DNA from 2 places in the Bacillus sp. XB1 genome. Region 1 is predicted to be linked to the other one. Evidence: a T-box and tRNA genes for the amino acid it is inferred to sense, from the RefSeq annotation. Region 1 holds a T-box; the other holds one or more tRNA genes.
What was found. The T-box of region 1 lies ahead of metG (methionine--tRNA ligase). A T-box ahead of a tRNA ligase gene usually reads a tRNA of that ligase, here a tRNA-Met.

Region 1 (11,784 bases):
CTTTATATCCAGCCTCATGCACAATGTGCTTTAATCCTTCATCTGCGTTTTTCGTCCACATTTTCATAGATTCCATATACGTTACACCTTGTTCAGGATATAGCTTATTATAACGATTTTTTGTTATGAGTCCGATAATTACTACAGTAGTTAAACAAACAATAGAAGCTACTAAATTCCACACCGCAAATGAAACATTTGTATCCTGCAACAGTGCACGTCTACATGTAATAACTGCATATACAAACCATGCCTGCGTCACTATATCACCTACACGTAAATATATACTTATAATGCCTAATTTTCTGCCTTGTACGCTCTCTTCTTCATCGCGTGCCTCTGCTAACATACGTGTATTCTTCCAAGTATAGTACATCATTAAAATTCCAAAAATAGTACATATACCTATAAATGTATTGGATGATAATTTTCTCGGTTCATCCGAGAGTAAATTTAAAGCTATATAAGACGTTAAAAATCCTCCTATCATACTTAATGCTATTTTCCCCACAGAATCAAATTGTTTTTTTCGCTTACTCTTCATCGTCCTCTTCCCCCTCTACTAACGTAAATATTTCCTCCACCGGTACATTGAAAATTTGTGCGATTTTTAACGACAATACGATAGATGGTGCATAATCCCCACGCTCAATTAAACTAATCGTTTGCCGTGATGATCCAATCGCTTTCCCTAAATCCCCTTGTGATAAACGATGCTTTGCTCGCAATTCCCTCACTCGATTTTGAAGCTTCATGTCTTCCCTCTTTTTCATTTATTTAATTAAAATTGTAAATAATATCCTTATATTTGTCAATTATAATTGTCATTACGACTATAATAATTGACAAAATACTTATTTCTTATCCTGTATCAAATTCCTATAAAGAATGTAAAATGTGCATTAAACATAGTCTTAAAAATAAAATAAAAAAGGCAGTGCTTTTGCACTGCCTTCCTAAATTCTGACATAGAATGGATTTCATATTAACTTGCGTTTTGTAGTAATACTCGTTTTAACTGCTTACGGAAACGAATACCCAACGTAACCGCTACAATCACAATAACTCCAAAAATGATTTTACCGATATGACCTTCTAGCACTCCAAAGATATCATGTAAGTTTCCACCTAACCAGTAACCACCGATTAAGAAGAATGATACCCAAAATAGAGCGCCTGAATAAATTGTAATGGCAAAACGACGGAATGGTAAATTAATAATTCCTGCAAAGTATCCTGTGAAATGACGTACACCAGGAATAAAGAAACCAATAAAAATTAGGAAGTACCCATACTTATCAAACCACATTCTCGTTAAGTCAATTTTTCTTTGTGTTAAAAATACGTATTTCCCATACCTTTGAATGAAAGGCATACCTAATTTATTTCCTAAAAAGTATTGAATCGTCATCCCTACACTTGTCCCAATAAAGGATAGAATGATTAAAATCGGTAAACTTAAATCACCCTTATGTGCCAAAAATCCCGCATATGCTAATGTTGGCTCTCCCGGAAACGGAAGTGCAATATATTCTAACAGCAAGCCGACAAGTACAACATAATACCCGTATTGCTGAAATAATTCATGAATCCATTCCATGTCATCTCTCCTTTCAATCACGTACAACTTCTTACTATTATTGTATAAAAAAATTGTCGAAATAACTATCACAATAGCTTACATTTTTATTACATTTTTGTAAGGGTCACACTAATGATTTTCGTTCTTTATTAAATAGTAAAAATTATTTTCCAAGTCGCAATAGCGAAAAGACGCATTAATAACATGCAGATTTTATCCATTTTTTAGCACTAAAAAAGCTCTCTTATTTTGTTCTCAATAAAAAACCATCACAAACTCATGCTAACTTCATATTAGCTTCATATACGTATTGTAAGATTATATCGGAATTTGTTGAAAAATTTAACCAATATATGACTAAGCATTAATTTGAATAAATATAAGTCGTTTTTCGAAATTGAAAAAAGGGTGAATACGAAATGGAAGCATATAAAATGCACGATTTTATTAATACAAATGTTGAATCTCATCAAAATGAAACCGTTTTTAATTTACAAATATGTGAAACAAGTGAATTTGACGTAAGTTTAACAAAATCTACAACACTATCTTTTATCGTTTCAAAAAAGAATATTAAAATTGTCACGAAAAAATGGATTAATTCAAATCAAGAAAGCATGATTGGCAAAAGCTACATCATTCCAACAAAAGCTTTTCACTATTTCTTACCAATCATTTCTGAAAATGAAGATGAGCTAAATATTCAAGTTCAAAGTTTTGGACTACGTGGTGAGCTTTTATTAAATGAAAGATTACTTATTGATAACAACAAACACAACAGCAAAATCACTACATTCTTTGAAACATTAGATGAAAATGTAAATAAAGCATTACGAGGATTACAACTTCATTGTATGTAAGACTATTACGATAGTAAAAGGAGAATAACAATGAAAAAATTATTATTAAGCGCACTATTATCATTAGGATTTTTAACTCTTCCATTCGCTAGTGCAGAGGCAGCTACAACGAAAGATCAATTAATTGTAGACACTCAGTTAAATAAAATGGATTATTATCAGGATGGAAAATTTATAAAAAGTTTTACTGTCGCTACTGGAAAAGCTGCAACACCTACACCTAAAGGCACTTTTCAAATCGTAAATAAAATTAAAAACCGCCCTTATTATACAGGCAAAATTAAAGGCGGCGATCCACGTAATCCACTTGGTGACCGTTGGCTCGGATTAAATATGGCAGGAACTTACGGAACAACTTATGCGATTCACGGAACTAACAATAATCAAGCAATCGGCAAATGGACAACACTTGGTTGTATTCGTATGTATAACAATGATATACACTGGTTATTTGAGCGCGTTCAGCAGCAAGCTACTGTCACTGTAAAATAGCCTAAAAACAAGATTTATGTGTAGCCAAGAATTTTATGTCTTGGCTTATTTTATTTATTCATTTACAGTAGCAAAACAACTGTATTTACATATATAATAGGAATAGATTTGATTAGCTGATATTTAAACATTGATAAACGTAGATATTAAAATTATACAGTTATAATGTTTTATAAATTTTATAATACATACTATAATAGAACTACTGTAATTCTGAACTATTCAGTAACACTAAACTATTCCCCTTGCTACCTTCATGATTATTTTATAGCGGGGGCTTATTATATGTATAAACAATCTGAGTCACTCGAAAAATGATGAATTCGAATATTGCAGTAAAAAGCGTTATTTAGGAGGTGTTACTATGACGCATATACTGGTGATTGAAGACAACCCAGATATACAAGAACTTATTCGTGAATTTCTAATGGCACAAAACTTTACAGTTGATGTAGTTGGTGCTGGAACAGAAGGTATTCTTCTTTTCCAAAAAAATTCATACGATCTTGTCCTCCTCGATGTAATGTTACCAGATATAGATGGCTATAGTATTTGTAAAATTATGCGAGGACAATCTGATGTACCAATCATTATGTTAACAGGCTTACATAATGAAGAAAGTGAAATTAAAGGATTTGAATTAGGTATTGATGACTATATTACGAAACCGTTCCATTACACTGTATTTATTAAGCGTGTAGAGGCTGTATTAAGAAGGGCAGCAACGAAGGAAGCAGAAGCTGCAACTATACTACAATTCCATGAATTGATGTTAAACTCTACAGCATATGCAGCTTATGTTCATGGTAATCAAATTGAATTGACAACAAAAGAATTTGAAATTATTTATACTTTACTGCAAAATCGAGGAAAAGTATTATCAAGAAGTGATTTGTTGAATAAGGTATGGGGCTATGAACATTATGGTGATGTAAGAGTTATAGATACACATATTAAAAACTTAAGAAAAAAATTAGGAATTCCTTATATTAAAACGGTGAAAGGCATTGGCTACAAAATCGAATCGTAGCAAAGACAACATCACCAAAAGTATTTTCATCAAAACCTTATTATTTTGTATTCTTTTATCACTTTGCCTTTATCAAATTATTTACTTTCTAGCTTCAAACTACGATAAAGAACGTTTTGCGAAAGAAAATGGAACGCCGACTACAGAACAGGCCGATTCAGATAAGCAAAACGACGGAAGTAAAACGAAGCAAAATAAAGCTGTGTCAGAGGGGAGCATTTCTAATTTTCAATCTTCTATTATAGATTATAAATCTCTTTCTACAGCTATCAATCACCTTTTGCAGCCTAGCCAAACTGTAAAGGCAAAAGAACATACACAAAATCTTTCGGGGAAAAATAGCACTTCTAATCCGCCTACAGAAGCAGAAAAGAAAGCTGCTAATAATGATGCCTTACATACACAAAATGCAGCAAGTAAAACAAATGATACAAAGGATAATCCAAAGTTAGCAGATGCGTTGCAGCAATTAGCTCCACATATTGGCGCGACAATGCTTGCATTATCACTACTCGGATCTTTAATTTATACAAAACTAATTGCCAAACCTTTTCAATATATGAGCGATGCTTTAAAAGATATTATGAATCTTGATTTCTCAGATAAAAAGCTACTTAACAAAAATACAGATCAAACAGATTTTAATTTGCAAGTAGCTGCTTCACAAGTACCAAATATTGTGAAGAATTTACATGCAAGCAATCAAGATTTAAGAAACGAGCTCAAGAAGGAACAACAATTAGAACAATCTCGTAAAGAATTTATGTCTATGGTGTCCCATGAATTAAAAACACCAATCGCAGCCGTCATGGGACAACTAGATGGCATGATTCACGGAATTGGAGCTTATAAAGATAGAGATAAGTATTTGAAACGTTCCTACGAGATGATGCAAGACATTAACATATTAACGGAAAAAATGTCGGAATTATCCAAAATACAAAACCCTCAATTTAAACCGAATTTAGAAGTCATTTCTTTATCTAATATTATTGAGGATGTTATGAAGAAAGTAGATTACTTTGTATCTGTAAAACAATTAAATGTACAATCTAATATTAAACACGACGTACAAATTTTAGCTGATCCTAAATTTATTCAAACTGCTATTTTTAACATTATTTCAAATGCAATTCATTATACAATTGACCATCAGCACGTATATATAAAGCTTTATGAAAAACCAAATGGTTACGCATTAGAAGTATTAAATACAGGTTCACAAATTGATGAAGATAAACTTGCTCATTTATTTGAGCCTTTCTATCGCGCAAATCCTGATAAACACGGGTTAGTACAAGGTAGTGGTCTTGGATTATATATCGTGAAACAAATATTAGATAAACATCAGTTTCCTTACGGGATACAAAACACAGCTCAAGGTGTAAAATGCTCCATTGTATTCCCAAAAGCAATGTAACATTCACTATAATTACATACCCCAAACTCATACTTCATGTGTGAGTGGCGGAATTTTGTAGAGTGTCTTACTCTGTTTCGTTCGCCCGTTATCCTTATTTGGATAGCGGGCGTTTTTTATTACTTAAAAGGAGGATTTTTTATGGAAAAGTTTAAATATTCATTGCTCGTTTTATTCGGTGCTTGCAGCTACGGCATACTTTCAACTATTTTCAAACTCGGATTCATAAATGGATTTTCAGCACATCAACTCCTAGGGGGACAATATGTCTTCGGATGGATTGGACTATTTCTACTCGTTCTTTTCTTTTCACATCATAAAGTAACAAAAAAACAATTTTTTTCATTACTAACCGTCGGAACAACAATGAGTATGACTGGGATTTTTTACGCTATTTCTGTAGAAGAACTACCCGCATCTATCGCTGTCGTCCTACTCTTTCAGTTCACTTGGATTGGTCTCATTATCGAAGCCATTGCAAATCGAACATTTCCAAGCCGCGATAAGATCATATCTATCCTTATTTTATTTGCTGGTACATTGTTTGCAGGTGGTGTATTTGAAGGCCTCGGACAAAGTTTTTCTACGAAAGGGATTATCTTTGGGCTATTAGCTGCGGTCTCTTTTTCATTCTATGTTTTTGCAAGCGGGCGCGTCGCTACGGATGTTCCGCCTTATACGAAAAGCTTTCTTATGACAACAAGTGCTACTCTTATCGTATGCCTATTCTTTCCGCCAACCTTTTTAACAGACGGTGCTTTGCAAGCCGGTCTATGGAAATATGCTTTCTTCCTCGGATTATTCGGCGTTGTTGTACCTGTCATTTGTTTTTCAATCGGTGTACCAAAGGTTGGAACAGGACTCGGTACAATATTAGGTGCAGCTGAATTACCAACTGCTATTATCGCTTCTATTACACTTGTACATGAAGTCGTAACGTTCATGCAGTGGATTGGTATTATTTTTATATTGGTTGGGATTTTCACTCCTCAGCTGCTTACGGCTAGGAAAGAAAGGAAACAAAATCGCGTGCACAGCGCTTGAAAAAATACAGAATTTATATAAAAGATATAACTGCAATTAAAATAAGTAAATTTATCTGGAGGTATAAATGACTATTTTAAGCATCGTATTTTTTGCTATTATGTGTATCTTCTTCCTAATAAGATATATGAAAGAAAAGAAATTTTACGATTTACTTCTCGTTCCCGTTTGTATATATGCAGGAGCAGTGAAAACTCCTTTCGTAGAGTACTTAAACTTTAATACTACATTTAAAATAACGTATGATATTGCAGCTATTATTCTTGTAATCCTTGCTGTACTTTTCTTTTTGAAAGATAAGAAAGAGAACCATACTGCATAACAAAAGACCTTTCATTTACTTGAAAGGTCTTTTTCTCTATCTCATTTTACCGCTCCATACAGCTTCTCTATCTCATGCTCAATTTGTTTTACATCGATTCGCTCAAATAATGGCTGTACGCTATCAATTCTACTTGGCAACGTATTTTGCGGTTCCCAATTTCGTTTCACAATCGACAATGTGTTTCGAACTCTTTCACTTGAAAATGGTAAAAATGGCTCAAGGAGATGGGCAAAATTAGCGATAAGATACACACAGTTATAAATCGTTTCTTCACATGAAACTGGATCATCTTCTCTTTGTTTCCAAGGCTGCTTTTCATCAAAATATTTATTTGCAAAACGTACTGTATCAAATACTGTCTCTAGCGCCACCTTAAATTTAGTTTGCTCAATCGCCTCTCCTACCTGTTTATATAATCCTTCTACTTTATCTTTCAGCTCTACTTCAATACTTCCTTTCGGCACGATACCACCATAATATTTTTCAATAAACTTTAATGTCCGGTTCACAAAGTTCCCGTATGCACCTAATAATTCACTATTATGACTGTAAATAAATTCCCGCCATGAAAAATCAGTATCGCGATTTTCTGGTGCGTTGACGGTTAAAAAGTAACGAATAGAATCTGGATCATAGCGTTCTAATATGTCAGGCACCCATACTGCCCAGTTTTTACTTGTAGATAATTTTCTTTTTTCAACTGTTAAATATTCATTCGAAACGATATGACGCGGGATTGCTTCCTCCCCTATTCCAAGTAATACCGCTGGCCAAATGACGGAATGAAACGGAATATTATCCTTTCCGTGCACATAATATGTTTTCGCTTCGCTATCCCAAAACTCTTGATCATCTTTCCCTGTTTCTTCAGCCCAATGTTTACTCGCTGAATAATAGCCTGTCACTGCTTCAATCCATACGTAAATTTTCTTATCTTCATACCCTTCTACTGGAATTGGTACCCCAATTGGCAAATCACGTGATACGGCCCTATCTAGTAATCCTTCCTTTACATATCTCTCTGTTAGTTGAATCGCATTGTCGCGCCATGTCCCTGTTTGTTTGGCAATTTCTACAGTCCTTTTAATTTGCTGCTGAAATGTATGCAATGCAAAATAGAAATGCTCTGTTTCCTCTACAGATGGCGTACTACCACATAACTTACATTTCTTTTCTAACAAATCGAGAGGATCTAAAATAGCAGAACAAGCATCGCATTGATCTCCTCTTGCTGCTTCATGGCAATGTGGACATATTCCTTCTACATAACGATCCGGTAAAAACTGCGTACACGTTTCACAATACGCTTGTTCCACTGTTTTTTTATAAATATGTCCTTCTTCTAATAAACGTAAAAAAACATTTTGAACTGTTTCATGATGGTGCTCACTATCTGTACGTGTATAGCAATCATAAGTAAAACCAAGGCTACGAAAACATCGCTGGAACTCTTCATGATACTTATCAGCAATTTCTTTCGCTGTCACACCTTCTTGTTTTGCTCTAATTGCAATCGGTGTTCCATTACAATCACTCCCTGAAACATACAGCACATTCTCACCTTTTGCCCTGTAATAACGCGCTAAAATATCTCCAGGTAACAAACTCGCAATATGGCCAAGGTGTAACGAACCATTTGCATACGGCCAAGCGCCTCCAATAAAAATACTCATCTTACATTCCTCCTTTTAAATATAAAAAGCCCCGCCCTTATCTTAAAAAAGATAAGGGCGGGGCTGTATAAACAGTCGCGGTACCACCTTATTTCGCCAATTACTCACATAATTAGCCTTAACAAGTACGGAGCTATATGCTCTTATACTGTGGTTTTGATAACGAGTACCAACTCTCGTCGCCGCCTACTATTATCATTTGATAAGTTCAGGACGAAGCTCAAAGGCCATTGTTCAAATGAATATTCTTGCTTCTTCTCAGCTACCGAAGCTCTCTGGAAAGAATGTGTTCATCCTACTTTTCCTTTTCAACGCTTTTACGTATAAAAAGTATTGTACGACTTAATAACAGAAAAATCAAACTTTTATTCAGAAAGAAAAGGAAATCCCATCCCTCTGCCGAATAACTATACGTTCACAAAAGGAGTGATAACATTGAACCAAAAACAACTAAGCACTATAAATGAAAAAAGCTGGAATACAGCTGCTTATGAAGCTTGGACGAATCGCCACGGGGCACCAGCTGATTATGCGAAAAAAATCATGAAAGATCCCACGCGCGAAGTAGCACATTATTTACCTTACATACAATCTCCAAAAGGAAAATGTATTATTAATTTACTCGGCTCAAAAGGAAATAAAGCTGTCGCACTCGCTCTTTTAGGAGCTGACGTAACAGTTGTTGATATTTCAGCAAGTAATGCAAAATATGCAAATGAACTTGCGGAAGCCGCAGGCGTCTCTATTCATTACATCGTTTCTGATGTACTAGATGTAAATCTCTCCAAATCATTTGATATCGTATTACTGGAACTTGGTGTACTTCATTACTTTCTAGATTTAAAACCACTTTTTACAACAATCTCTCAACTACTAAAGCCCGGTGGAATACTTATCCTTCGCGATTACCATCCAATATACACAAAGCTATTAGGAGTAGACCATCCATCATTTCGAGCAAGTGGAAATTATTTCGATAAAGAATTAATTGAAGATGATGTTGCTTATAGCATCCTTCTTACAGAAGCACAGAAAGAATCGCTACCTAAAACAACCATCCGTCGCTGGACGTTAGGAGAAATTATTACAACACTCGCGGAAGAACATTTTAAAATTGAAAAACTAGTTGAAGAACACGGACCTCATCAAAGATGGCTCTTCCCTTCTACTGCACCGGAAGGAATCGAAGAACGTATCCCTGGTCTATATACAATAATTGCGACAGCATGCAAAAAAGGATCCCTTCACGGATAGGATCCTTTTTGCATGCTCACGCATATAAGTTGAGGTTGGAGATTACCATAATTCTGTAGAATAGGACACAAGATATTTCAACATTTCGTCTCTGACTTACGCCGTCAAAAAGGGGTATGACCAACATAACGAAGAGTAATGTTTTAGTTGATACTGATAATCGTTATCAACTAATTAGAAGTATACATGATGTCATTTCAAATTTCAATAGCATTTCTAATATTTATTTATGAATTTTATGATATGCAAATGTATACATTTTAAGAACTTTTTCTAATACCAATCTGACTCCTTCCATTATCTGCTATAATTTTCATTGAACAGATTAATAACTTCATAATAATGTTTTTATTAATTTCGTTTTGAATATCCATAAATCATAATAAACAGTTTAAATGAGGGTAGGGGTAACGATGAAATATGTTAGTATTCGAAAAAAACTACTGTTCACACTCTTAAGCATTTCTTCTTTATTTAGCATTGCTCTTATAGTTATTCTTTCATTCGCCATGAATCAAGCAAGTGAAATTGAAACGTTAAAAAATGATGTATCAAAAAGAGCGACGATTTTAAAAGAACGTGGCGATTGGTTCCAAGCACAAGTTGCTGGTTTACAAGAATATTTACTATCACATGATCAAAAAGGATTAGATAAGTTCAACCGAGAAGGGAAAAAATTAGCTGATACTAGAGAGAAAGTAACAAGTGACAAGAAGCTCCCAGAAGGAATGAAAGAAGCTATTTTAATGGGGGGAAAATGGCGTAGCGTCATAGATAATGAGGTACTACCTCTTGCTCGTGAAGGAAAATGGGACGAAGCATCCAAAATTGCTTTAGCACAAACAGATTATGTAAATGATCTTTTAGATCGTTTTAATAAATATACAAATGAAGAGAATGAGAAACGTGACGCATTAATTGCTGACGTCGAGTCTTCTTCATCACTTATTCAATATATTATTTTCTTCTCACTCATTACATGTACATTAACGTCTATTTTATTAGCATGGTGGTTCTCTGGTAAACTCGTTAAACCAATTCGACAAATTGATGAGAAGTTAAAAGAATTAGCTTCTCAAGATGGAGATTTAACGGCTAGATTACACGTAACAAGTAAAGATGAAATAGGTGACATTGCAAATTCCTTTAATCAAATGCTCACTAACTTACAGCATATAATAAAACAAGTTCAACAAACATCAACAAGTGTAAAAGAAGCTTCCGAAAATGTATTTATCGAAACGACTGCTTCTATGGAAAATACCGCAAGGACCCAAGAAACTATGAATGCTCTTGAACACAATATTCGTTCACAAGTTTCTAGCATTGAAGAAAGTTCAACTGCAATGGATGACATGGCAACAAGTGTTCAGCGTATCGCTGAGTCCGCCTCTTCTGTTACTAGTTTAGCTGTCACAACTTCAGAAAAAGCAGATGATGGGAATAAAGTCATTGAGAAATCTATTACACAAATGCACACAATTAACGAAGCTGTTAACGCTACATCACAAGTAATTGAGCGACTCATTACACATACAAATCATATCGATACTGCACTTCAATCTATTTCGAATATCGCCGAGCAAACAAATTTACTCGCTTTAAATGCTTCTATTGAAGCAGCTCGTGCTGGTGAACATGGAAAAGGATTCGCTGTTGTTGCTGATGAGGTTCGAAAACTTGCTGAACAATCTCAACTAGCCGCAACTGACATTAACCATTTACTGCATCAAATTCAAGCCGATACTAAAATAGCAAATGACATGATGACACAAGGTCAAGCAGAAGCTTCTGAAGGAATTACTGTTATTCGTACTGCCGGATCTTCATTCTCAGAAATTGTTAACCACATTAACAAAGTCTCTACGCAAATGCAAGAAATGTCTGCAACTGCTGAAGAGATGGCTGCAAGCTCTGAAGAAATGAACGCAGCTTTAAATAATATCGCCTCTATTTCAAATGAAGTTGCTGCAGAAACATTACAAACAGCACATTCAGCTGGTGATCAAGTAAACAAAATGAGTATCGTGGCTAACAAATCATCTGAAATGAAAACAATCGTACAAGAACTTGAAGTTCTCGTCTCTCATTTCAAAACAAACGC
Region 2 (11,784 bases), on a different contig from region 1:
TAGAGAAAGCTTTGGAAGAATGGCAAGAGTTCCAACAAGAGGTTACAAATATGGATGAGAAAAAGATGCTGGGTGAGTTTGGTGATTTACTATTTGCATTTGTTAATATAGCTCGTCATTACAAAATAGATCCAGAAGAGGCGTTACGTTCAACTAATGAGAAATTTACTGGTCGTTTTTTATACATGGAGGCAAAAGTAGCTGAAATGAATAAAGAGATGAAAGATTTATCATTAGAACAGTTAGATGTTTTATGGGAAGAAGCGAAACAGACAGAGCGTTAATAGGGGGATTTGATATGCGTCTAGATAAGTTTTTAAAAGTATCACGTTTAATTAAAAGAAGAACATTAGCGAAAGAAGTAGCTGATCAAGGAAGAATATCTATTAATGGTCAAGTGGCAAAAGCAAGTTCTGATGTGAAAGTAGCTGACGAATTAACAATTCGTTTTGGTCAAAAAATAGTGACTGTGAAAATAAATGAATTAAAAGAAACAACTAAAAAAGAAGATGCAGCAAATATGTATAGCTTAGTTCGTGAAGAAAAAGTAAAAGCGGAAGAAGGCTTGTTCTAAAATCATTTATCCCCTCATACATTACTATTAGCTAGTAAAAACCTATGGGGGGATTTACGTGAATAATGGTTACTCACCTACGTCTTCTAATCAACAAAATGTTTCTGTAGAGCATGACATTATTATGCGTGGCAGGCGTATAATTGATATTACCGGTGTGAAGCAGGTAGAGAGTTTTGATAGCGAAGAGTTTTTACTAGAGACCGTAATGGGTTTTTTAACAATTCGTGGTCAAAATTTACAAATGAAAAATTTAGATGTGGAAAAAGGTATTGTGTCGATTAAAGGGAAAGTTAATGAGATGCTGTATATTGATGAAAATCAAGGGGAAAAAACTAAAGGTTTCTTTAGTAAGTTGTTTAAATGAGCTTAACAATTCAGTTGTATACAATGCTTTCAATGATTGGAATGGGTGCTTGGATTGGAGCGTCTTTAGATACATATCAACGTTTTTTAAAGCGCCAAGAACGTAAACGTTGGCTTGTATTTATACATGATATATTATTTTGGATTGTCCAAGCATTATCCGTCTTTTATGTATTGCTTCTCGTAAATGAAGCTGAGCTACGTATATATGTGTTTTTGGCATTATTATGTGGTTTTGCGGCATATCAAAGCTTACTGAAGGCACTATACATGAAGCTGTTAAATTTTCTCATCTATATTTTTATGCAAACAACATATTTTTTTGTTCGAATTATACAGCTACTCATGATAAAACCTGTTATTATTATAGCGCAGCTATTTATTGCATTTATATTATTCTTATTTCGTATACTGCTTTCAATTGGACATGTGTTATGGAAAATGGTGATTTGGATATTACTTTTCATATGGAAAGTTTTTTTCTGGCCTGTTCGATTTATTGCTTCGCTCATATGGAAACTTCTCCCTAATCGTGTTAAACTTTTTATAGTGAAACATATAGGGTTCCTGCAATATATAGCAAAATTGAAGGGACATATCTTCCAACTATGGGAGCATATAAAAAAGAAGTTAGGGGGACCTCGGAAATGAGGGAACTGAGACAAAGAACAATCGAAAAACAGAGTCCAAATCCTGTTAAAGAGCATATAATACAAACGGATGAGAACAGGAAGCGACTTTATCGCCGTTTAGCGGTTTTTCTTGTCTTTACTTTTACAATTATTGCGAGTATTGGTGTAACGTTTTATCAACAAAACAGTTCCATTAAAGCAAAAGAAGCAAAAGTTAAGGACATGAAAAAAGAACTGGATTCATTAACGAATAAAGAAAAAAGTCTAAAAGACGAAGTTCAAAAGTTAAATGATGAAGAGTACGTATTAAAGATTGCTAGAAGGGATTATTTCTTCTCTGGTAAAGGGGAGATAATTTTTCCTGTTTCTAAGTAGAGTATGTCTTATTGACACTATATTTTAGGATTATATATAATAAAGTAAAATTTGACTTTTTAACCACTAAGGAGGAGCATTTTTTTTATGTCAATCGAGGTAGGCAGCAAGTTACAGGGTAAAGTAACAGGTATTACAAATTTTGGGGCTTTTGTGGAGCTGCCAGAGGGCTTAACGGGTCTTGTTCATATTAGTGAAGTTGCTGATAACTATGTAAAAGATATTAACGATCACTTAAAAGTGGGCGACCAAGTAGAAGTAAAAGTTATTAATGTTGAAAAAGATGGAAAGATTGGTTTATCTATCAAAAAAGCGAAAGAACGTGAAAAAACAGAAGGAGATCGTCCACGCGGTGAATACCAACGCGGTGGTGATCAACAACGTTCTGGACGTCCACAACGTAATAATCGCTCTTTCAACAGAGATAATCGCGGTGGCGGTAACGACCGAGCTCCGAAAGAAACATTTGAGCAAAAGATGGCACGCTTCTTAAAAGATAGCGAAGATCGTTTAACTTCTTTAAAGCGTAACACAGAGTCTAAACGTGGTGGCCGTGGCGCGCGTCGCGGATAATAAGGACGTTTAGTTTTTAACATATAGAGAGGTACCCAGAGTGATGGCTCAGGGTGCTTTTTTATATGTTAAAAATATTTTTAAAAAAGTTTTTGAGATGTGTTGACTTTAATTAGTATCTGATGTAAGATACTAATTGTCCGTTAAATAAGACGACATGGCGGTGTAGCTCAGCTGGCTAGAGCGTACGGTTCATACCCGTGAGGTCGGGGGTTCGATCCCCTCCGCCGCTATATTTAATTTAACGGCCCGTTGGTCAAGTGGTTAAGACACCGCCCTTTCACGGCGGTAACACGGGTTCGAATCCCGTACGGGTCATCTAAAAAGATCATGCAAATTTGCATGATCTTTTTTTGTTAAATAAATTAAGATATACAACACTTCTACAAAATCACCCTATATTTTCTGAATATTTAATTAAAATCTCAAAAATAACTTACATACCGTGTATATCTGTAGAGTTATTTCGAATAAAAAGTCGAACGATTATAAAAGTGAAAACTGTTGTTTTGACAAAAAAACCAACAATCATCTTTTATAATGACAGTAATTAAACTATGCAGGTGGTGTTAAAAATATGCCTAAAGCAGGAAGGAATACTATGAATACAAGTGCATTGGCAATGAATGAGAGTCAGCTTGGAGGAATAAAGTGGACGAGTAAGTTGCGAATGAAATTTGAGCAAGTTTTCTTTAGATGGGGATTTATTATTGTTGTTATTGGTTTTCTTTTGGGACGAGCATATATATTAACAAATATTTTACCGTTTGCACTGCCATTTTTTGCTGCTGTTTATGTTATGAAGCGGGATAAGATGCCGCTAGCATTTTTAGCTCTAATGGGAGGAGCTCTTTCGGTATCGATAGATAATTTGTTTTTTACCTTTGCATCTATCTTTACCTTCTTCATTTATAATATCTTCTTTAGTCGATTTACACGTAAAACTGTTGGACTTGTTCCATTTCAAGTATTTATCTCCGCATTAACCGCACACTTAGTTGTTGTATATTTTGCGCAACAAACTGTCACCATGTACGATTTACTCGTTAGTACCATTGAGGCTGGGCTTAGTTTCGTATTAACTATGATATTTTTACAAAGCGTCCCGCTTTTAGTGGAAAGGAAAGGAAAACAACAGGCATTAGAGACGGAAGAAATTGTTTGTTTGATTATATTACTAGCATCTGTTTTAACGGGTACAACAGATTGGTTTGTATATGATGCTTCTATTCAACATATTTTTACAAGGTATTTAGTGCTAGTATTTGCATTTATTGCAGGTGCTGCCACAGGATCCACAGTAGGGGTTGTAACAGGACTAATATTAAGTTTAGCAAATGTGTCTAGCTTGTCTCAGCTTAGCCTTCTTGCTTTCTCTGGATTGCTTGGTGGATTGTTAAAAGAAGGGAAGCGTTTAGGTGTTAGTTTAGGTTTATTAATTGGGACAAGCTTAATTACATTATATGTGGACAAACAGACAAATATTGTAACAACTTTAATTGAGTCAGGTGTAGCGATTGTTATCTTCTTATTAACACCGAAGCTTGTTTTGGATCGTATTGCTAAATTTATGCCAGGTACACAAGAGCATTCGCAAGACCAACAACAATATTTAAGAAGGATGCGTGATGTTACAGCAAATAAAATCAACCAATTTGCAAATGTATTTGCTGCTTTATCTAATAGCTTTTCTGTATATGGGTATGTAGAGGAAGAAGATAAAGAGACAGAAGCAGATTTGTTTTTGAGTACAATTACTGCGAAAACATGTCAAACATGCTTTAAAAAGGATCAATGCTGGGTAGTGAATTTTGATAAAACGTACGATTATATGAAACAAATAATGAATGAAACGGAAGAAGGAACCCTGCAACATAATCGTAAATTAGTTCGTGAGTGGGACAAGCATTGTGTGAGAGGGAAAAAAGTGACGGATTTAGTAGCGGGTGAATTAGATCACTTCTATGAGGGACAAAAATTACGAAAACAAATGAAGGAAAATCGTAGAATAGTAGCGGAGCAACTATTAGGTGTATCAAAGGTTATGGAGGATTTTGCTAAGGAGATACAACGAGAGCGTGAAAATCATCAAGTGCAGGAAGAACAGATTATGCAAGCATTCCGTGATTTTGGTGTCGAAGTAGAGCATGTTGATATTTATTGTTTAGATAGAGGAAGTATTGATATTGAAATGTTAATTCCAGTTGCATCTAATGAACATGGTGAATGTGAAAAGTTAGTTGCACCGATGCTTTCGGATATCCTTAAAGAAAATATTGTCGTTAAACATGAAGAAAAGTCTTCTTATCCAAATGGCCATAGTTTAATATCATTTGGTTCGGCGAAGACGTATTCTCTTGATACAGGATTGGCTACAGCTGCAAAAGGCGGTGGATTTGTTTCGGGTGACTCTTATGCGATGATGGATTTAAGTGTTGGTAAATATGCACTTGCAATTAGTGATGGTATGGGGAATGGGCAAAGGGCTCATATGGAAAGTAAGGAAACGGTGAAATTATTACAAAAAATACTCCAATCGGGCATTGATGAAGAAATAGCAATTAAGTCTATCAATTCAATTCTTTCTTTGAGAACGACAGAAGAGATGTTTACGACGTTAGATTTAGCTATGGTAGATTTGCGGGATGCGAGTGCAAGGTTTTTAAAGATTGGATCGACGCCGAGTTTTGTTAAACGCGCAAATAATATTTTGAAAATTGAAGCAAGTAATTTGCCGATGGGAATCATTGAAGATGTTGAAGTTGATGTGGTGGGTGAACAATTAAAAACGGGCGATATTCTTATTATGATGAGCGATGGGATTTTTGAGGGAGCGCAGCATGTGGAGAATCATGAATTGTGGATGAAACGAAAAATTAAAGAATTGCAAACCGAAGACCCGCAAGAAATTGCTGATATCATTATGGAAGAAGTGATTCGCTCTTGTGATGGTTATATAAATGATGATATGACTATTGTAGTGGCAAAAGTGAAGAAAAATATGCCGAAGTGGGCTACGATTCCGATTGTAGGAATGCAGGCGCAGTAAAATGTAAGTGGAATGTTTATCTATAATTTGATTTTAAAAACCTAGGTGAATACCTAGGTTTTTTTGTGGAAAAAGGTAATGTTATTAATTTTGTGAATATACACGGAGGATGTAAGATAAAAATGTAATTTTTGTATATCTTTTTTTTGCACAATGTTTGTAAAAGTTGTACCATTGTAGACAAGGCAACTAACGTTGCTGTTCTTGTTTAATGAAAGGTGATTACGAAGTTGAAAGATACATTTGTTGAAAAAGTAGATGACTTTGTAAAGCAGCATGATGTATTAAAGAATGATTCAACGATTGTTGTGGGAGTTTCTGGTGGTCCTGACTCGTTAGCGCTTTTATATTATTTATTAGAAAAAAGAGCGGAAAAACAGTTGGAAATTGTAGTAGCTCATGTGGATCATATGTTTAGAGGTGATGAATCTCATGAGGATTTACGGTTTGTGCAGGGCCTTTGTGAAGAACTGGGAATTATTTGTGAAACGATAAGGATTAATGTATCACAATATCAACAGCAATACGGAATGAATGCACAGGTTGCTGCTAGAGAATGCAGATATGCATTTTTGGAAAGAATAATGAAGAAATATGATGCAAGATATGTTGCTCTTGGACATCATGGAGATGATCAAGTCGAGACAATTTTAATGCGTCTTGTAAGAGGGAGTACTCCGAAAGGATATGCAGGAATTGCAGTGAAGCGTCCTTTTCATAATGGGTATTTAATTAGGCCGTTACTTGGGGTAACGAAGGAAGAAATTGTTGATTACTGTAATAAGCTAAATTTAATGCCACGTATAGATCCGAGTAATAAAAAGGAAGTATATACAAGGAATCGATTACGTAAATATGTCCTTCCTCATTTGAAAGAAGAAAATCCACAAGTGCATGAGAAATTCCAAAAATTTAGCGTGCAGATGCAAGAGGATGAGGCTTATTTGCAGGAATTAGCTTTTGAGAAAATGAATAAAGTAATTACAAAAAAAAGTGATAAACAAATTAGCTTATCAATTCCTGCCTTTGAATCCATGTCTATGCCTTTACAAAGAAGAGGGATTCAACTAATATTAAACTATCTTTATGAATATAAGATTCCATCTTCTCTTTCTTCCATACATATTGACAAGGTGATTGAGTTTTTTAAGCGGACACAACCTTCAGGTTCACTTGATTTTCCAGGTGATTTGAAAATTGTTCGTACATACGAGGAGTGTAGCTTTAGATTTAAACAAGAAATTGTTTCTCCTTTTTTACAAGATTTATCAGTACCCGGGACCATTACGCTATTGAACGGGGATGAATTTGTAACAGAGGTGAGCGAAGATATACCAAGTAACATGAATGAAACAGTATTTGTTGCTAAGTATAATGATATATCATATCCACTTCGTATTCGTTCTAGGGAAAATGGAGATCGCATGTCAATACAAGGTATGAATGGCACGAAAAAGATAAAAGCTATTTTTATCGAAGCAAAAGTACCGAAAGAAAAAAGAGAAGAATGGCCGGTCGTTTGTGATGCAAGTGGGACCATTATTTGGGTACCCTTGTTGAAGCGATCTGCATTTGCAATTTCGAAAGAGATGGCAAAGAAGGATAAATATATGATTATTCACTACAAAAGCAAGGAGTCTTCCGGGAGGATAATGAAATGATGAATCAAGATATCGAAAAAGTATTAATTTCTGAAGAGCAAATACAAGAAAAGGTGCGCGAACTAGGTGCAATTGTTGCAGAGGATTATAAAAACACAGTACCTCTTGCAATTGGTGTATTAAAAGGCGCAATGCCATTCATGGCAGATTTATTAAAGAGAACAGATACATATCTTGAAATGGATTTTATGGCTGTATCTAGTTACGGTCACTCTACAGTTTCAACAGGCGAAGTGAAAATTTTAAAAGATCTTGATACTTCTGTAGAAGGTCGCGATATTTTAATCGTCGAAGATATTATTGATAGTGGTCTTACACTAAGCTACTTAGTAGACTTATTCAAATATCGTAAAGCGAAGTCTGTAAAAATTGTTACATTATTAGATAAGCCAACAGGCCGTAAGGTTGATCTGAAAGCGGATTATGTTGGATTTACTGTTCCACATGAATTTGTAGTAGGATATGGATTAGATTATAAAGAGCAGTACCGTAATCTTCCTTATGTAGGCGTATTAAAACCAAGCGTTTACTCAAATTAATTAAATATAGGCTTCACAATTGTATAGGAAAGTTTTTCTATGTTACGATTTACTATAGTGTTTATGCCGTGAGAGGAGGTTAGGAATGAATCGTATCTTCCGTAATACCATCTTTTATTTACTGATATTCTTAGTAGTAATTGGAATCGTGAGCTATTTTAATGGTTCGACACAAAAAACGACATCAGTTAGCTACGACAAATTCATTACTAAACTAGAAAGCGGTGAAGTGCGTAATGTGCAACTTCAACCGAAAAATGGTGTATTTGAGGTAAAAGGACAATTTAATAACTCTAGCCAAGGAGAACAATTTGTTACTTATGCACCAAATACTGAGGAATTACAAAAGAAAATTAATGATAAAGCGAAAGGTGCCGAAGTTAAGTATCAACCAGCAGAAGAAACAAGTGCTTGGGTAACATTCTTTACTTCAATCATTCCATTTGTCATCATCTTCATTTTATTCTTCTTCTTATTAAACCAAGCTCAAGGCGGTGGTAGCCGTGTTATGAACTTCGGGAAAAGTAAGGCGAAGTTATATAATGATGAAAAGAAAAAAGTTCGTTTCAGAGATGTTGCTGGTGCGGATGAAGAGAAACAAGAACTTGTTGAGGTAGTTGAATTCTTGAAAGACCCTCGTAAGTTCTCTGAAGTTGGTGCTCGTATTCCAAAGGGTGTCCTATTAGTTGGACCTCCAGGTACAGGTAAAACTTTATTAGCACGTGCTGTTGCAGGTGAGGCTGGCGTTCCATTCTTCTCTATCAGTGGTTCTGACTTCGTAGAGATGTTTGTGGGTGTCGGTGCATCACGTGTACGTGATTTATTTGAAAATGCAAAGAAAAATGCTCCTTGTATCATTTTCATTGATGAAATTGATGCAGTAGGGCGTCAACGTGGCGCAGGTCTTGGTGGTGGCCATGATGAGCGTGAGCAAACGTTGAACCAATTACTTGTTGAAATGGATGGATTCGGTGCAAACGAAGGTATTATTATCATCGCTGCGACAAACCGTCCTGATATTCTTGATCCAGCATTATTACGTCCAGGTCGTTTTGACCGTCAAATTACAGTAGATCGTCCAGATGTAAATGGCCGTGAAGCTGTACTGAAGGTGCATGCTCGTAATAAACCGCTTGATGAAAATATCAACTTAAGAGCAATTGCAACTCGTACGCCAGGATTCTCTGGTGCTGATCTTGAAAACTTATTAAACGAAGCTGCTTTAGTAGCTGCGCGTCAAGATAAGAAGAAAATTGATATGAGTGACATTGATGAAGCAACGGATCGCGTTATTGCAGGTCCGGCTAAGAAAAGTCGTGTTATCTCTGAAAAAGAACGTAATATCGTTGCTTTCCATGAAGCGGGTCATACTGTAATTGGTGTTGTTCTTGATGAAGCTGATGTCGTTCATAAAGTAACAATTGTCCCTCGTGGTCAAGCTGGTGGATATGCAGTAATGCTTCCGAAAGAAGATCGTTACTTCATGACAAAGCCAGAGTTACTTGATAAAATCACTGGTTTACTTGGTGGTCGAGTAGCTGAGGAGATTGTATTTGGTGAAGTGAGTACAGGTGCTCACAACGACTTCCAACGTGCGACGGGCATTGCAAGACGTATGGTTACAGAATTCGGTATGAGTGATAAGCTTGGACCAATGCAATTTGGTAGTTCGCAAGGTGGTCAAGTGTTCTTAGGAAGAGACTTCCATTCAGAGCAAAACTACAGTGATGCAATTGCACACGATATCGATGTAGAAATGCAAACGATTATGAAAGAATGTTATGCTCGTGCAAAAGACATTCTTACTGAAAATCGTGATAAGCTAGATCTTATTGCAAAAACGTTACTTGAAGTAGAAACGTTAGATGCTGAGCAAATCAATCATTTATGTGATTACGGCAGATTGCCAGAACGTCCAACATCTTCAGATGATGTGAAAGTAAACATCAACATGAAGAAAGACGATGAAGATAAAGAAGATAAGTAAGAAACGAAGGAGTGACTATCGTCACTCCTTTTTTGTTTGTTAAAACCTTTGTTAATTACTATTGAGAACTTAGTGGATAAAGTAATTTAAGTAAAACTAGTATTAAAAATTGAAATAGAGAGCAATCTTTTTGTAAAATGATGAGGATAGGAAAGCTGATTATATAAGTATGTGTGATATGATGTTTTTATAAGTTTTATACATACTGCACAAATATAGATTAAATAAGATAAGTGGTGAGAATATGATTTTTGTATTGGATGTAGGGAACACAAATGCTGTACTAGGTGTGTTTGAAGAGGGGGAACTTCGTCAGCATTGGCGCATGGAAACAGATCGTCATAAGACAGAAGATGAATATGGAATGCTTGTAAAGCAATTGCTTGAGCATGAAGGTCTTTCGTTTGAAGATGTGAAAGGTATTATTGTGTCTTCAGTCGTACCACCAATTATGTTTGCTTTAGAGCGCATGTGTGAAAAATATTTTAAAATTAAACCGCTTGTAGTAGGGCCTGGGATAAAAACAGGGCTAAATATTAAATATGAAAATCCGCGTGAAGTAGGCGCAGACCGAATTGTAAATGCAGTAGCAGGAATCCACTTATATGGAAGTCCGCTTATTATTGTTGATTTTGGTACGGCTACTACATATTGTTATATTAACGAAGAAAAGCATTATATGGGTGGAGTTATTACGCCAGGAATTATGATTTCAGCAGAGGCTTTATATAGCAGAGCAGCAAAACTTCCTCGTATCGAAATTACAAAACCAAGCAGTGTAGTTGGGAAAAATACAGTAAGTGCGATGCAATCGGGTATTCTTTATGGTTATGTTGGACAAGTGGAAGGTATTGTTAAGCGTATGAAAGAAGAAGCTAGACAAGAACCTAAAGTTATTGCAACAGGTGGATTAGCAAAATTAATTTCCGAAGAATCGAATGTAATTGATATTGTAGATCCATTTTTAACGTTAAAAGGTTTATACATGTTATATGAACGTAATGCAAATTTACAGCATGAGAAAGGTGAATAAATACGTATGAAAGATTATTTAGTAAAAGCGTTAGCGTTTGATGGAGAAGTGCGTGCGTATAGTGTACGTACAACAAATACAGTAAGTGAGGCGCAAAGACGTCATGATACATGGAGAACAGCTTCAGCGGCACTAGGGCGTTCTTTAACTGCGGGTACAATGATGGGCGCAATGTTAAAAGGTGAGCAAAAGTTAACGATTAAGGTAGAAGGTAACGGTCCGATTGGTCCTATCTTAGTAGATGCTCATGCAAATGGAGATGTACGTGGTTATGTAACGAATCCGCATGTTGATTTTGAAGGAACAGAACAAGGGAAGTTACGTGTATATCAAGCGGTAGGTACAGAGGGGTTTGTAACTGTAATTAAAGATATTGGAATGCGTGAGCCGTTTATTGGTCAATCTCCAATCGTTTCAGGAGAATTAGGAGAAGACTTTACGTATTATTTTGCAGTTTCTGAACAAACGCCTTCTTCTGTAGGTGTTGGTGTTCTTGTAAATGGAGATGATAGCATATTAGCGGCAGGTGGATTCATCCTTCAAATTATGCCGGGTGCGCAAGATGAAACGATTTCATTTATTGAAGACCGTTTACAAAAGATTCCACCTGTATCAACGTTGATTGAACAAGGACTTTCTCCGGAAGAGCTACTATATGCAGTTCTTGGAGAAGATAAAGTAAAAGTATTAGAAACAATGGATGTTCAATTTAATTGCACATGCTCACGCGAGCGTATTGAGAGTGTATTAATTAGTTTAGGTAAAACAGAGTTAGAGCAAGTTCGTGAAGAAGAGGAAGAGACAGAAGTTCACTGTCATTTCTGTAATGAACGATACAAGTTCTCTAAAGAAGATATTACAAATTTAATCGAGAATTTGTAATAAGGGAATTAAGAGGAGCAATCCTCCAAATGAATTGACAAACAGGGAATTTTCTGACAAAATCTAAATATAGATAAAACCAATAAAAATACTCGGTGTTAGGAGTGACAGGA

Region 2: it encodes a tRNA-Met, which carries the amino acid that the T-box ahead of metG (methionine--tRNA ligase) is inferred to sense. The anticodon was not compared.

Annotation. Positions count from the first base shown of each region.
Region 1 covers NZ_JBNRIL010000004.1:85,547-97,330, reverse strand. The annotation lists gene ACK1U5_RS23490 (DUF3169 family protein) at 1-544, opposite strand, end outside; gene ACK1U5_RS23485 (helix-turn-helix transcriptional regulator) at 534-755, opposite strand; gene ACK1U5_RS23480 (DedA family protein) at 986-1,600, opposite strand; gene ACK1U5_RS23475 (DUF3978 family protein) at 2,002-2,442, shown strand; gene ACK1U5_RS23470 (L,D-transpeptidase) at 2,473-2,934, shown strand; gene ACK1U5_RS23465 (response regulator transcription factor) at 3,299-3,964, shown strand; gene ACK1U5_RS23460 (sensor histidine kinase) at 3,942-5,384, shown strand; gene ACK1U5_RS23455 (EamA family transporter) at 5,526-6,428, shown strand; gene ACK1U5_RS23450 (hypothetical protein) at 6,496-6,750, shown strand; gene metG (methionine--tRNA ligase) at 6,792-8,426, opposite strand; T-box leader at 8,477-8,747, opposite strand; gene ACK1U5_RS23440 (class I SAM-dependent methyltransferase) at 8,862-9,680, shown strand; gene ACK1U5_RS23435 (methyl-accepting chemotaxis protein) at 10,094-11,784, shown strand, end outside.
Region 2 covers NZ_JBNRIL010000009.1:27,631-39,414, forward strand. The annotation lists gene ACK1U5_RS27210 (bifunctional methyltransferase/pyrophosphohydrolase YabN) at 1-284, shown strand, start outside; gene ACK1U5_RS27215 (RNA-binding S4 domain-containing protein) at 299-574, shown strand; gene yabP (sporulation protein YabP) at 633-941, shown strand; gene yabQ (spore cortex biosynthesis protein YabQ) at 938-1,591, shown strand; gene divIC (cell division protein DivIC) at 1,588-1,947, shown strand; gene ACK1U5_RS27235 (S1 domain-containing RNA-binding protein) at 2,035-2,520, shown strand; tRNA gene ACK1U5_RS27240 (tRNA-Met) at 2,680-2,753, shown strand; tRNA gene ACK1U5_RS27245 (tRNA-Glu) at 2,767-2,838, shown strand; gene spoIIE (stage II sporulation protein E) at 3,098-5,569, shown strand; gene tilS (tRNA lysidine(34) synthetase TilS) at 5,800-7,230, shown strand; gene hpt (hypoxanthine phosphoribosyltransferase) at 7,227-7,769, shown strand; gene ftsH (ATP-dependent zinc metalloprotease FtsH) at 7,855-9,756, shown strand; gene ACK1U5_RS27270 (type III pantothenate kinase) at 10,001-10,789, shown strand; gene hslO (redox-regulated molecular chaperone HslO) at 10,796-11,671, shown strand.